One region of the Streptomyces sp. NPDC005774 genome, then DNA from elsewhere that is predicted to be linked to it. Evidence: riboswitches for the same ligand, from Rfam matches in the RefSeq annotation. Region 1 holds a riboswitch; the other holds the start of a gene.
The links. Region 1 has a riboswitch for glycine ahead of gcvT (glycine cleavage system aminomethyltransferase GcvT). Riboswitches for the same ligand answer to the same signal wherever they lie in the genome.

Region 1 (7,611 bases):
CCGGCCTCCGGCGGCGCCGCATCCCCCTCACCGCGGCCGGCCGCCTCCCCCTCACCGCGCCCACTGGTAGAAGGGGCGGACGCGGTCGCGCATCCACTGGCCGACCGGATCCTGGGCCACGTCCAGGAGGACCAGGTTGACGGGCCACTTCACCGGCTCGCGGCCCAGCGCGCGGCCCAGCGCGTCCATCGGCGCGGCCCGCAGGTCGCCCTCCGCGCGGGCCAGTTCGGCGGGGGACAGTTCGACGCCGACGAACAGCACCGGTCCGGCCGTCTCGATCTCGGCGAGGCAGCGGCGGGCGGTGGAGACGACGCCGAGAGCCTCGAACTCCGTGGAGGCGGCGGCGAGGAAGCCCACCGGGTCGTCCTGCCAGTCGGGTTCGAACAGCTTGACCCGGCCGCCGCTCGCGGGGCCGTCCAGCGGTCCGCGTCCGGCACGGCACAGGGCGGCGACGGCGGGCGGCGGCAGCGGGACGCCGACCACTCCCCCGGGGTTCACGGCGATCCCGGCCTGCGGTGGCAGACCACGCGCGAACTCCACCGCGGGCGCGACGGTGAACGACATGTGGGAGCCGACGACCTGACGGAACTGTTCCTCGGAGCTGAAGACCGGGACGTACGCCTGGCCTTCGATCTCCGTCGTGGGCAGGTCCAGCGGGCCGCTGTCCGGCCCACCGCCGTTGGGCAGGGGAACCCACAGGAAGCTCCGGCCCAGTACCTCGACGATCCGGCCGTCGGCCGAGGGGACGCCGAGGGAGGCGGAGAGCACCTCCTCCAGCTCGTTGCCGGGCCATCCGCCGTGCGAATGGGGGTGAGTCTGTGCCGGGAAGTCCGCGGAGAAGCCCGCCGGGAAGTCCATCTGCCTACCGCCTGCCTGGAACCACTGCTGTGGCTGAAAGGCTAACCGCTGCCGCGCCCGGCGGTCGGCGGTCGGCCCGTACGGCCGCCGGTCCGTCCACCGGTCGGCCCGTCCACCGGTCGGCCCGTGCACCGGTCGGCCCGTCCACCGGTCGGCCCGTGCACCGGTCGGCCGGGCGGCCGTCAGTCCGTGAAGTCGATGCGGTGCAGCGCGTTCGCCGCGTCGCGGTCGGCCAGGACGGCCGAGCCGCAGCCCGCGGGCAGGTCGCCTCCCATCACGGACGTCAGCAGCCGGTCGATGGCGGTGCGGTGGCGCCGGAAGGCGTACCGGGAGACTCCGCGGCCGCGCTCGCGCTGGCCGTCCAGGGCCTGCTCCGGGGAGACGTCGAGCAGCAGCAGATGCAGGTCCGCGCCCCGACGGCGGGCCTCGCGGGCCAGCCAGCGGCGCACCCAGGCCTGCGTGCCGCAGTCGTGGACGACGACTCCCTCGCCGGCGCGCAGGGCGCGCCGCAGTCCGGCGTAGTGGGCGAGGCGGACCAGGGGCCGGTACACCGCGTACGGCAGGAGGCGCGGCATGCCGCGGTCCCAGCGGTCACGGGTGTCCTGCGAGTCGATACGGGTGCCGCGCGCCGCGCGCCGCATGAGGGTGGACTTGCCGCTGCCGGGCAGTCCGGTGACCACGACGAGGTCACGGGGGCCGAAGAGCAGGGCGTGCGGGCTGCGGCCGGCGCGCTCGCGCAGGTCGCGGACGACAGGCGCGGGCAGGACGCCGCACGCCTCCCCGGCCGAGCCGGCCTGCGGCTCGGGCAGCGCGACGCCCGTGGTGGCGGCGTACGCCGTGGCCTTGTTCACCGTGAGTCCTCCCCTGGGGGCTGTCCGGCCCTGTGCCCAGGTACCGGAGCCGCTCCCCGCCGAGTGTAAAGAGACGGTAACGCCGGACGCCTCTGCTTTCCGTCCCTTTCCCGATACAGACCCGTCACAGCCGTGCGTGAGCATCCGAGTACCCTGCGCTCCTCCCAGAAGGGTCCCCCTGCCGCGGCCCCGCGATGCGTGCAATGATGAACGCGCCAACTGCATACCGGCCGTTCGAATCCGCGCGGGAGAGTCCCCGGCACCAGTTGCCGCCGGGGCGCCGAAGGAGCAAGTCCCTCCCTTGAATCTCTCAGGCACCGTTACCGCGTGGGCGAGGCACATCTGAAAAGCGGGCCCCGCGCGAGTCGCCGGTGCTCCACCCAAGGTGCAAGCCATGGTCGTCCCCTGTGCGGGCGGTCATGGCGAACCTCTCAGGTTCCGATGACAGATGGGGAGGAAAGACCTCGCCTGTCCTGCCCTGGGAGACCGACCGATGAGCAGTACCGAACTCCGCCGGACCGCGCTCGACGCCCTGCATCGTTCGCTCGGTGCCACGATGACCGATTTCGCCGGCTGGGACATGCCCCTGCGTTACGGCTCCGAACGCGACGAGCACAACGCCGTGCGGACGGGGGCCGGTCTTTTCGACCTCTCCCACATGGGCGAGATCACCGTCACCGGCCCGCAGGCGTCCCAGTTCCTCGACCACGCGCTGGTCGGCAACATCGGGACCGTCAAGCCCGGCCGCGCCCGCTACACCATGATCTGCCGCGAGGACGGCGGCATCCTGGACGACCTGATCGTCTACCGGCTCGACGACACCGGGGCCGGGGCCGCCCACGCCGGATCCCCTCACACCGGATCCCCTCACACTGGATCCCCTCACTACATGGTCGTCGCGAACGCCTCCAACGCCCAGGTGGTGCTGGACGCGCTCGTGGAGCGGTCGGCCGGCTTCGACACCGAGGTCCGTGACGACCGCGACGCGTACGCGCTGCTCGCGGTGCAGGGCCCCGAGTCCTCCGGCATCCTGCAGTCCCTCACCGACGCCGACACCGACGTCGAGGGCATGAAGTACTACGCCGGGCAGCCCGGCACGGTCGCGGGCGTCCCCGCCCTCATCGCCCGTACCGGCTACACCGGCGAGGACGGCTTCGAGCTGTTCGTGAAGCCGGAGCACGCGGTGGAGCTGTGGCAGGCGCTGACGAAGGCGGGCGAGGGCGTCGGCCTGATCCCGTGCGGGCTGTCCTGCCGGGACACGCTGCGTCTGGAGGCCGGCATGCCGCTGTACGGCAATGAGCTGAGCGCCTCCCTGACACCGTTCGACGCCGGGTTCGGCCGGGTGGTGAAGTTCGAGAAGGAGGGCGACTTCGTGGGCCGCGCCGCCCTGACCGAGGCCGCCGCCCGCGCCGAGCGAACCCCGCCCCGCGCCCTGGTCGGCCTGATCGCCGAGGGCCGCCGGGTCCCGCGCGCCGGGTACGCGGTGGTCGTCGGCGGCGAGGTGATCGGCGAGGTCACCTCCGGCGCGCCCTCCCCGACGCTGGGCCGGCCGATCGCGATGGCGTACGTCGATGTGGCGTACGCGGTGCCGGGCACGGCGGGCGTGGGGGTGGACATCCGCGGCAGCCACGAGCCTTACGAGGTCGTGGCGCTGCCGTTCTACAAGCGGCAGAAGTAGCACCGCCGCAGACGGCCACGGACGGCCTCAGAACGCCCCTCGGGACGGCTTTCCAGGCCCTCGCACGTCGACGTAAGGGCCTCCCAGGGCCTCCCAAGGGCCCCGCACGGGTGAACGGGGCAGGTCGTGCCCGCTCACGCGCATGTCCCGCACTTCCCGTAGTTTCCGAGTCATCAGCAAGTCCCCCGCGTACAGGAGAATCCAGGTCATGAGCAACCCCCAGCAGCTGCGTTACAGCAAGGAGCACGAGTGGCTGTCGGCCGCCGAGGACGGTGCGTCGACCATCGGCATCACCGAGCACGCGGCCAACGCGCTCGGCGACGTCGTGTTCGTCCAGCTCCCCGAGGTCGGTGACACCGTGACCGCGGGCGAGACCTGTGGCGAACTGGAGTCGACCAAGTCGGTCAGCGACCTGTACTGCCCGGTCACCGGCGAGGTCACCGAGGTCAACGAGGACGTGGTCAGCGACCCCTCGCTGGTGAACTCGGCCCCCTTCGAGGGTGGCTGGCTGTTCAAGGTGCGGGTCACCGACGAGCCGGCCGACCTGCTTTCCGCCGCCGAGTACGACGCCTTCATCCAGGGCTGAGGAGGCCGTAGTCCCATGTCGCATCTGAACACCCCGCTGCACGAGCTCGACCCGGACGTCGCCGCGGCGATCGACGCCGAACTCCACCGCCAGCAGTCCACCCTCGAGATGATCGCCTCGGAGAACTTCGCCCCGGTCGCGGTCATGGAGGCCCAGGGCACGGTCCTCACCAACAAGTACGCCGAGGGCTACCCCGGCCGCCGCTACTACGGCGGCTGCGAGCACGTCGACGTGATCGAGCAGATCGCCATCGACCGGGTCAAGGAGCTGTTCGGCGCCGAGCACGCCAACGTGCAGCCGCACTCGGGCGCGCAGGCCAACGCCGCCGCGATGTTCGCGCTGCTCAAGCCCGGTGACACGATCATGGGCCTGAACCTCGCGCACGGCGGGCACCTGACCCACGGCATGAAGATCAACTTCTCGGGCAAGCTCTACGACGTGGTCGCCTACCACGTCGGCGACGACGGCCGGGTCGACATGGCCGAGGTCGAGCGGCTGGCCAAGGAGAGCAGGCCGAAGCTGATCGTCGCCGGCTGGTCGGCGTACCCGCGGCAGCTGGACTTCGCCGAGTTCCGCCGGATCGCGGACGAGGTCGGCGCGTACCTGATGGTCGACATGGCGCACTTCGCCGGTCTGGTCGCGGCGGGCCTGCACCCGAACCCGGTCCCGCACGCCCACGTCGTCACCACGACCACGCACAAGACGCTCGGCGGCCCGCGCGGCGGTGTGATCCTCTCCACGGCCGAGCTGGCCAAGAAGATCAACTCCGCGGTCTTCCCCGGCCAGCAGGGCGGCCCGCTGGAGCATGTGGTCGCGGCCAAGGCGGTGGCTTTCAAGGTCGCCGCGTCCGAGGAGTTCAAGGACCGCCAGCGCCGTACCCTGGAGGGCGCCCGCATCCTGGCCGAACGCCTGACGAAGGACGACGCCAAGGCGGTGGGCGTGGACGTGCTCTCCGGCGGTACGGACGTGCACCTGGTCCTGGTCGACCTGCGCGCGTCCGAGCTGGACGGGCAGCAGGCGGAGGACCGGCTCCACGAGGTCGGCATCACCGTCAACCGCAACGCGGTACCGAACGACCCGCGGCCGCCGATGGTCACCTCGGGTCTGCGGATCGGCACGCCCGCCCTGGCCACCCGCGGCTTCGACGCCGAGGACTTCGCCGAGGTGGCGGACGTGATCGCCGAGGCGCTGAAGGCGCCCTCCCCCTTCGGGGCCGCCGACGCCGAGGCGCTCCGGGCCCGGGTGACGGCCCTCGCGGAGAAGCATCCGCTGTACCCCGGTCTGAAGTAATTTCGTACGCTTTGATTCGTACGACCGTCCGGGGCATCGCGCACACTGGGTCAGTGGGCGCGATGCCCCGCATCGTGCGCCCCCTGTGAACACCCCCTGTGAACACCGTCCCGTTCCCCGCATCCGTACCACCGCGAACCACCCCCGGCGGACAGCGGCGTCCGCCGAACCCCTAGGAGTCCTTCCGTGGCCCTCTCGGTCTTCGACCTGTTCTCGATCGGCATCGGGCCGTCCAGCTCGCACACGGTCGGCCCGATGCGGGCCGCCCGCATGTTCGCCCGGCGGCTGCGCAACGAGGACCTGCTGGACTCGGTCGCCTCGGTCCGCGCGGAGCTGTACGGCTCGCTCGGCGCCACCGGCCACGGGCACGGCACGCCCAAGGCGGTGCTGCTCGGCCTGGAGGGCGACTCGCCCCGCACGGTGGACGTGGAGACGGCCGACGAACGGGCGGAGAAGATCAAGGACTCGGGCCGGCTGAGGCTGCTCGACACGCACGAGATCACGTTCTCCTTCGACGACGACCTCGTACTGCACCGCCGCAAGACACTCCCGTACCACGCGAACGGCATGACCCTGTGGGCGTACGACGCGTCCGGCGCCGAGGTGCTGTCGAAGACGTACTACTCGGTGGGCGGCGGCTTCGTCGTCGACGAGGAGGCGGTGGGCGCGGACCGCATCAAACTCAACGACACCGTCCTGAAGTACCCGTTCCGCACGGGCGACGAGCTGCTGCGCCTGACCCGGGAGACGGGCCTGTCCATCTCCGCGCTGATGCTGGAGAACGAGTGCGCCTGGCGGACCGAGGAGGAGGTCCGCGAGGGCTTGCTGGAGATCTGGCGGGTGATGCAGACGTGCGTGGCGCGCGGCATGTCCCGCGAGGGCATCCTGCCGGGCGGCCTGAAGGTGCGCCGGCGTTCCGCGAACACGGCACGCAAGCTGCGCGCGGAGGGCGACCCGAAGGCCCTCGCCATGGAGTGGATCACCCTCTACGCGATGGCCGTGAACGAGGAGAACGCGGGGGGCGGCCGGGTCGTCACCGCCCCGACCAACGGCGCGGCCGGCATCATCCCCGCCGTCCTGCACTACTACATGAACTTCGTCCCCGGTGCCGACGACGACGGCGTGGTCCGCTTCCTGCTGGCGGCCGGTGCGATCGGCATGCTGTTCAAGGAGAACGCGTCCATCTCCGGCGCCGAGGTCGGCTGCCAGGGCGAGGTCGGCTCCGCCTGCTCCATGGCGGCGGGCGCCCTCGCCGAGGTGATGGGCGGCTCACCGGAGCAGGTCGAGAACGCCGCCGAGATCGGCATGGAGCACAACCTCGGCCTGACCTGCGACCCGGTCGGTGGTCTGGTCCAGATCCCGTGCATCGAGCGCAACGGCATGGCCGCGGTGAAGGCGGTCACCGCCGCGCGGATGGCGATGCGCGGCGACGGCTCGCACAAGGTGTCCCTGGACAAGGTCATCAAGACCATGAAGGAGACCGGCGCCGACATGTCCGTCAAGTACAAGGAGACCGCGCGGGGCGGGCTCGCGGTGAACATCATCGAGTGCTGAGGGTACGGGCGCGACGGACGGCGTATGTTGGCCTGGCTGGTCGGGTTCCGTTCCGGACATGGGGTCCGGGCCCGGGGTCCGGTGTTCTGTTGGGGGTTGGAAACAATGGTTGCTGGTCGTGTGGTGCGGTTCGACGCCGTACGGGGTTACGGGTTCATCGCTCCGGAGCACGGTGGGGAGGACGTCTTCCTCCACGTCAACGACGTGCGGATTCCGGAGCACCAACTGCGTCCCGGGGTCACCGTGGAGTTCGAGATCGAGGAGGGCGACCGGGGGCTGAAGGCCTCGGGCGTGCGGCTGGCCCAGGGGGCCGGCCCGGTGTCCTCCGCCGGTGCGGGCAGGCAGGCGGACGGCGAGGACCCGCTGTGCGACGTGCTCACCGCCGAGGAGTACCTCCAGGAGGTCACGGAGGTCCTGCTGTCCGCCGCGCCGACGCTGACCGGTGAGCAGATCCTCCAGGCGCGCCGCGGGCTGCTGCAGTTCAGCAAGACCCACGGCTGGTGCGACGGGTGAGCCGGACTCGGTGAGCCGGGCCCCGGTGCGGCCGGGTCAGTACCCGGACGCGAGTCCCGGGTCCCGGGTCCCGGGTCCCGCCGGAGCCGAGCCGCCAGGCGGACGACCGTACGGAGGTCCGCTCCCGCCTCCGGCAGCTCGTGGACGATCCGGCGCACCGCGGCGCGGTACTCCTCCGCCGCGTACCGGGAGTCCGCCAGTACCGGGTACTCCTCCGCAGAGAGCACCAGGCCGATGGCGGTGTCCCACACCCAGGTCGCGTTCGGTGCCGGGGCGGCGTT
Region 2 (7,611 bases), on a different contig from region 1:
CCTCGACGGCCGGGAACGGGAAGAAGCCGAGGTCGTCGCCGAGGCCCTTGCCCGCATCGGCTTCGACGACGGGAGCCCACTGGCCCATCAGTTCCATGGCCGCCTTGCCGTTGCCGACCGCGGCGGCCTGGCCGGTGGGGGTGGAGTAGGAGGCGCCGAGGAAGCCCTTCTGGAACGGCTCCAGGTCGACGAGTTCCTTGAGGTGTTTTCCGGCCTGGACGAAGCCGGGGCCGGTGAAGTCGTCGTCCGCGTCGGCCTTCGCGAGGGCGTCGATACCTGCGGTGCGCATCGCGAGGTACGCCCAGTAGTACATGCCGGTCCAGGTCTCCTTGCCGGCCAGGGCGATCGGCGTGACCTCGGCGGCCTTCAGCTTGCTCACCGCGTCCAGGAACCCGCTCCACGTGGTCGGCGGTTCGGCGATCCCGGCCTTCTTGAAGAGCGCCTTGTTGTACCAGAAGCCGACCATGCCGATGTCGAACGGGATGCCGTACAGCTTGTCGTCGAGGAGGTAGGGCTCCTTGGCGACCGGCAGCAGACTGTCGGCGAACGCCTTGGTGGAGCCGGTCAGGTCCTCGACGAGCCCCGCGTCGACCTGCTGCTTGAGTACGCCGCCACCCCACGTGTGGAAGATGTCCGGCAGCTTCCCGGAAGCGGTCAGCGCGGTCATCTTGGACTTGTAGGCGTCGTTCTCGAGCTGCACGATCTTTATCCTGACCGTGGGGTTCTGCTTTTCGAACTTCCGGGCGAGAGCGGCCCAGACGTCCTTCGTCGGCTGGGTGGTGGAGATGTTCCACCACTCGATCGTGGTCGTCCCCGACGACCCTCCGTCCGAGTCTCCGCCACACGCGCTCAGTGCCGTGATGCCCAGGCCGGCCGCGGCGGAGGCCGCCAGGAAGCCGCGGCGGGACAGTGCCGGGTCGCCCATGTCATGCACTCCTTGGAGTCAGGGGCGGACATCTCCACACCCACCCACTGGTTCGAAAGTTTCGGAAGAAACTCAGAAACATGCATTGTTGCCGCACCCTAGAGACAGCCGCCAAACGGTGGCAACCCCTTGTACGCGGTGAATCTGCCTCCGACCCGCACCGCACGCACCGGGGCGGCCGCCAACCGCGCCCGGACCGGACTCTTCCGCCACCCTCCAGAAGGCGGCGCCCCGCCGGTCGGCCGGGTCCGGTACGCTCCCGCCGCCACCATCGGCACCCCGGACCACGGCCCTCCCGGAAGTCCGGTTCGAAGCGGCCGGTCGGTGCGCGGTGACGGCCCCGAACACGCCGAGCGGCGCCGCGCCACCTCCGCCGAGGCAAGCGAAACTTTCGGATCATCCGGCGAACCTTACGATCGAAGACGCGGGAGCCACTCATTCCCATCACCCCCGCACCGTCCGGCTCCGCCTCCCGCCCTATCGTGATCGGCATGCAGTCCTACACGATCGGCCAGGCGGCGCGGCTGCTCGGCGTCAGCCCGGACACCGCCCGCCGCTGGGCGGACGCCGGCCGGGTCACCACCCACCGCGACGAAGGCGGACGGCGGCTCATCGACGGGCGGGACCTGGCCGCGTTCTCGGTGGACCTCGCGAAGGCCGGCACGGCCGAGGAGGGCACCCCGTACACCTCGGCGCGCAACGCCTTTCCCGGCATCGTCACCGCGATCAAGCTCGGCGACGTGGCCGCCCAGGTCGAGATCCAGGCGGGCCCGCACCGACTGGTCTCGCTGCTGACCCGCGAGGCCGTCGAGGAGCTCGGGCTGGAGGTCGGCATGGAGGCCACGGCCCGGGTGAAGTCGACAAACGTCCATATCGACCGCGTCTGACGCCCGGAAACGGCCCTGCTCAGGCCCTGGACCCCGCAGGCGGGTAGGGGGTACGACGAAGGGCTCCGCCCCGGCCACATGGCCGAAGCGGAGCCCTTCCGCTCCTCGGTACCTGTACAGGTACAGGGCGTTGCTCCTCGGTTTGCCGGTCCCGGTTGCCGGTCCCGGTTGCCGGTCCCGGTTGCCGGTCCCGGTTGCCGGTCCCGGTTGCCGGTCCCGGCCTCGTAGGGCGCCCGCCGCGTCAGTCCTCGTACGCCTCCAGCGGGGGGCAGGAGCACACCAGGTTACGGTCGCCGAAGGCCTGGTCGACGCGGCGCACCGGCGGCCAGTACTTGTCGGCGGCACTCACGCCGGTCGGGAAGACGGCTTCCTGACGACTGTACGCGTGCTCCCACTCCCCACCGAGCGCGGCGGCGGTGTGCGGGGCGTTGCGCAGGGGATTGTCCTCCGCGGGCCACTCACCGGAGCCGACCTTCTCGATCTCCGAGCGAATCGCGATCATCGTCTCGCAGAACCGGTCGAGTTCGGCCAGGTCCTCGGACTCGGTCGGCTCGATCATCAGCGTCCCGGCCACCGGGAACGACATCGTCGGCGCGTGGAAGCCGTAATCGATCAGCCGCTTGGCCACGTCGTCCACGCTCACGCCGGTCGCCTTGGTCAAGGGGCGCAGGTCGATGATGCACTCGTGCGCGACCAGCCCGCCGGGACCGGTGTACAGCACCGGGTAGTGCGGTTCGAGGCGCTTGGCGATGTAGTTGGCGCTGAGTACCGCCACCTGGGTGGCCCGCTTGAGCCCCTCGCCGCCCATCAGCCGGACGTACGCCCACGAGATGGGCAGGATCCCCGCCGAGCCCCACGGCGCCGCCGAGATGGGCCCGATCCCGGTCTCCGGCCCGGCCTCGGGCTGCAGCGGGTGGTTCGGCAAGTACGGCGCCAGGTGCGCCCGCACGCCGACCGGACCGACGCCGGGGCCGCCGCCGCCGTGCGGGATACAGAAGGTCTTGTGCAGGTTCAGGTGCGAGACGTCCCCGCCGAAGTGTCCGGGCTTGGCCAGCCCGACCAGCGCGTTGAGGTTCGCGCCGTCCACGTACACCTGGCCGCCGGCCTCGTGCACGGCCGCACAGATGTCGGCGACGTGCTCCTCGAACACACCGTGCGTCGAGGGGTACGTGATCATCAGCACCGACAGCTCGTCGCGGTACCGCTCGATCTTCGCGCGCAGGTCGTCGGCGTCGACCTCGCCGTCCTCGGCGGTCTTCACGACGACGACCTTCATGCCGGCCATGACGGCGCTGGCGGCGTTGGTGCCGTGCGCGGAGGACGGGATGAGGCAGACGGTGCGCTGCTCGTCGCCGTTGGCCCGGTGGTACCCGCGGACGGCGAGCAAACCGGCCAGTTCGCCCTGGGAGCCCGCGTTGGGCTGAAGGCTCACCTTGTCGTAGCCGGTGACCTCCGCGAGCCGGTCCTCCAGCTCGCGGATGAGCGTGAGGTAGCCCTGGACCTGCCCGGTCGGCGCGAAGGGATGCAACTGCCCGAACTCGGGCCAGGTGATGGGCTCCATCTCCGCGGTCGCGTTGAGCTTCATGGTGCAGGATCCCAGCGGGATCATGCCGCGGTCCAGCGCGTAGTCACGGTCGGCGAGCCTGCGCAGGTAGCGCAGCATCGCGGTCTCGGATCGGTGCTGGTGGAAGACGGGGTGCGCCAGGTACTCATCGGTGCGCAGCAGGGCGTCCGGGAGGGCGTTCCGCGCGGCCGCGTCCAGGGATTCGACGTCTCCCCCGACACCGAAGGCGCTCCACACGGCGGCGAGCCGGTCGCGCGTGGTCGTCTCGTCGCAGGCGATCGAGACGAGGTCGGCGTCGACGAGGTGCAGGTTGACGCCGTTGTCCCGGGCGGCGGCCACGACCTCGGCTGCCCGCCCCGGGACCCGTACGGTCAGCGTGTCGAAGTAGGAACCGTGGACGATCTCCACGCCCCCGGCCCGGAGCCCTTCGGCGAGGACGGTCGCGTAGCGGTGGGTGCGCCACGCGATGGTCCTCAGCCCCTCGGGGCCGTGGTACACGGCATACATACCGGCCATGACGGCGAGCAGCACCTGGGCGGTACAGATGTTGCTGGTGGCCTTCTCACGGCGGATGTGCTGCTCGCGGGTCTGGAGCGCGAGCCGGTAGGCCCTGTGCCCGTCCGCGTCGACGGAGACGCCGACGAGCCGTCCGGGCAGGCTGCGCGCCATCTTCTCCTGCACGGCCATGTATCCGGCGTGCGGTCCGCCGAAGCCCATCGGCACGCCGAAGCGCTGCGTCGTGCCGACCGCGATGTCCGCGCCGAGTTCGCCGGGGGACCTCAGCAGTGTGAGGGCGAGCAGATCGGCGGCGACGGTGACGAGCGCGCCCAGCTCGTGCGCCCGGTCGATCACCGGCTTGATGTCGCGTACGGCACCGGAGGCGCCCGGGTACTGGATCAGCACGCCGTTGATCTCACGCTCGGCGACCTCGGCGGGGATGCCCTCGCTCAGGTCGGCGACGACGACCTCGACGCCGGCCGGCTCGGCTCGGGTCCGGATGACGGCGACGGTCTGCGGCAGCGCGTCCGCGTCGACCAGGAACAGACCCTTCTTGTTCTTGCCCATGCGGCGCGACAGCGCCATCGCCTCGGCGGCCGCGGTGCCCTCGTCGAGCAGGGAGGCACCGGAGGTCGGGAGGCCGGTGAGCTCGGCGACCATGGTCTGGAAGTTCAGCAGCGCCTCGAGCCGCCCCTGCGAGATCTCGGGCTGGTACGGCGTGTAGGCCGTGTACCAGGCGGGGTTCTCCATGACGTTGCGCAGGATGACGGGCGGCGTGAAGGTCCCGTAGTACCCCAGCCCGATCATGGAGCCGAGCACCTCGTTGCGGTCGGCCAGCGACCGCAACTCGGCCAGCACCTCGGGCTCGGTGCGGGCACCCGGCAGGTCCAGCGCGTCGGCGTTCTTGATCACATCCGGGACGGCGGCGGCCGTCAGCTCCTCGAGCGAGCCGTAGCCGACCTGCGCGAGCATCTTGGCTCGGGCCTCGTGGTCGGGGCCGATGTGACGCTGCTCGAAGGGCGTTCCCTGTTCGAGCTCGGAGAGGGGAATGCGATGGGCGGTCATGTGCGGAGGCCTCCTGGTCCGACGACCTTCGAGGGGCACCATGACGGGTGCCCGGACGGCCTCCCCCTCTGTCATCTCAACCTGAGAGCTTCACCGGCCGCCCGGGGCGGCCGGCTTTCACCGTCGGTGAGAGCGGGAGCCGTCGACACCCGCTCTGCTTTCCAGAGTGACCTCGTCCATGCGGTACGTGGGCCTGAGAGATTCCGGGGAGGATTTGCTCCTTCGGCGCCCTCCGATGGTGCAGAGAGGGCTCTCCCGCACGGGGTCAGCAGCCGCTGCCAGGGTACCAGCGAGGGCAAGGCCCGTACTTTCGAGTGGCCGCCCCGCCGATTGTGCCGTTTTGTAGTGCTGACGAATCCTTGCGACCAGTGGAGGGCCCGTGCAGACCGACATCGATCCGCGCAACCTGATCGGCCGCAAGGCGTTCGACCGCAATGGCAACCGGATCGGCACGATCGATGAGGTCTATCTCGACGACGCCACCGGCGTGCCGGAGTGGGCGGCGATACGCACCGGCCTGTTCAGCAGGGATGCCTTCGTCCCCCTGGAGCCGAGCGAGCTGATCGACGGCGGCCTCCACATCCCCTTCGAACGCGCCCTGATCAAGGACGCTCCCGACTTCGGGGTGGGCCGCCATCTCTCCCCGGAGCAGGAACTCCAGCTCTACCACCACTACGGCCTGGACACAGCCGCCCCTCCCCCGTTCCCGGACCACGACTTCGGCAGGCTCGCCGGCAGGGACGACTCCGCCTGACGACGTCACCCGTGGCGCACTCGAGCCATCGCGCCGGCATCTGCCCGTCCCCAGGGCCTGCCTTCGGACTCACCCGGGGCAGCACCCTCACTCGCCCGAGGCCCCCAGGTCCGCACCACCGGCCCCCGCACCGGCCCTCGAACCCTGGCTGCCCCGGGCGCCCCGGCCGTCCTGGGGGCTCCGGGCATCGCCGTCGGCCCCGCCGTCCTGGGTGCCCTCCCCGCCCTGACCGTCACCGTCGTCCTGATCGTTCTCACCGCTCGGGCCGTCCGCACTCCCTCTGCTGTCCCCAGGCCTTCGCTCCACCAACGGCAGCGGATCCGCGGGGTACAGGGCCCGGTCGTCGGTCCGGAAGGTCCTCACCCGCCCCGGTGCCGATCCGGGCGTCTCGAATCGCACGGTGACCCGCCCGAGGCCGCTGCCCTGGACCCATCCATGGCCGTACTCGCTGTGCCTTACGTCGTGCCCGGCCGGCCAGCGCCGCTCGGCGCCCGGCTGTTGCCGTTCCTCCGCGGGCACTGCCGCCTCCGCTTCCGCGCCCAGCAGTTCCCTGTCCCGCTCCTCCGCCGCCTGCGCGAACAGATCCTCCTGCGTGTAATCGGCGAGCCCGCTGACCCCCACGCCCAGCAGCCGCACGCCGCCCGTCGTGTCGACCGAGTCCAGCAGCCGCGTCGCCGCCTCACGCACCACCGCCGGATCGTCCGTGGGACCCCGCAGAGTCTCGGAGCGGGTGAGTGTCGAGAAGTCGTACCGCCGCACCTTCAGCACGATGGTCCGTCCCGACAGCCCTGCTGCCCTCAGCCGGCGCACACAGCGGTCGGCGAGGCGCTGTACCTCCACCCCGACCCGCACCCGGTCGTGGATGTCCACGTCGTAGGTGTCCTCGACCGACACCGACTTCGTCTCCCGCTCGGCCACCACGGACCGCTCGTCCCTCGCCAGGGACATGGCGTGCAGGGCGTGTCCGTGTGCTTTGCCTAGCAGACGTACCAGCTCGTCCTCCCCTGCCTCGGCGAGGTCCCCGACCGTGTGGATCCCTGCCCGCCGCAGGTGGTCGCCGGTGGCCGGCCCGACACCCGGCAGTGTCCGGACCGACAGGGGCGCCAGCAGGGCCCGCTCGGTCCCCGGCTCGATCAGCACCAGCCCGTCCGGCTTGGCCTGCTCCGAAGCGATCTTCGCCAGCATCTTGGAGGCAGCCAGCCCCACCGATCCGGTGAGCCCCGTGACCGCCCGTATGTCCGCGCGCAGCTTCGCGCCGGCCAGCCGGGCGGACCGCTCGTCCTCAGCCGCCCCTCCGGCCTCCAGATCCACGAACGCCTCGTCCAGACTCAATGGCTCCACCAGTGGCGACAGCGCCCGCAGCAGCTCCATCACCTGGTCGCTGATCGACCGGTACAACGCGAAGCGGGGCACGAGATACGCCGCGTTCGGCGCGAGCCGCCGCGCCTGCGCCATGGGCAGCGCTGAACGGACACCGAAGACCCGGGCCTCGTACGAGGCGGTGGCGACCACACCGCGCGGCCCGAGCCCGCCCACGACCACGGCCTTCCCGCGCAGGCTCGGCTTGGACGCCTGCTCCACCGAGGCGAAGAAGGCGTCCATGTCGAGATGCAGGACTGTGGGTGCGGATCTCACGTCTCCGATGCTGCCCTACGCCACTGACAATGCCCCGTCGTGGGTGCCGTGCCGCCCGCCGCCCCGAGGGCCGCCCCGGCAGTACGGTCCCCATGCACGGCGCAGAGCAGGGACACCGCGGACGGCACGGATCCGCCCGTGCGGCTCAGACGGCGCGGTTGCGCCGCCTCGCCAGCTCATCCGCCGGGTTGGGGCCGATCAGCGTCTCCCCGGTGTCGATGCGTTCCCCGTGCAATTGCGACAGCGCGTTCTCGATGTCCCGCCACACCACGCTCACGGCGAT

Region 2: it holds a riboswitch for glycine, as region 1 does, so the genes downstream of both, gcvP (aminomethyl-transferring glycine dehydrogenase) here and gcvT (glycine cleavage system aminomethyltransferase GcvT) in region 1, are expected to answer to the same signal.

Annotation. Positions count from the first base shown of each region.
Region 1 covers NZ_JBIAIV010000007.1:202,239-209,849, forward strand. Annotated here, with positions in the region: gene ACFYQA_RS09710 (enhanced serine sensitivity protein SseB) at 52-858, opposite strand; gene ACFYQA_RS09715 (AAA family ATPase) at 1,041-1,709, opposite strand; glycine riboswitch at 1,945-2,045, shown strand; gene gcvT (glycine cleavage system aminomethyltransferase GcvT) at 2,203-3,387, shown strand; gene gcvH (glycine cleavage system protein GcvH) at 3,596-3,973, shown strand; gene glyA (serine hydroxymethyltransferase) at 3,989-5,263, shown strand; gene ACFYQA_RS09735 (L-serine ammonia-lyase) at 5,450-6,817, shown strand; gene ACFYQA_RS09740 (cold-shock protein) at 6,923-7,330, shown strand.
Region 2 covers NZ_JBIAIV010000068.1:8,900-16,510, reverse strand. Annotated here, with positions in the region: gene ACFYQA_RS35415 (extracellular solute-binding protein) at 1-925, opposite strand, end outside; gene ACFYQA_RS35410 (molybdopterin-binding protein) at 1,417-1,812, shown strand; gene gcvP (aminomethyl-transferring glycine dehydrogenase) at 2,054-4,939, opposite strand; glycine riboswitch at 5,111-5,207, opposite strand; gene ACFYQA_RS35400 (PRC-barrel domain-containing protein) at 5,319-5,693, shown strand; gene ACFYQA_RS35395 (DNA polymerase IV) at 5,781-7,328, opposite strand; gene ACFYQA_RS35390 (MerR family transcriptional regulator) at 7,474-7,611, opposite strand, start outside.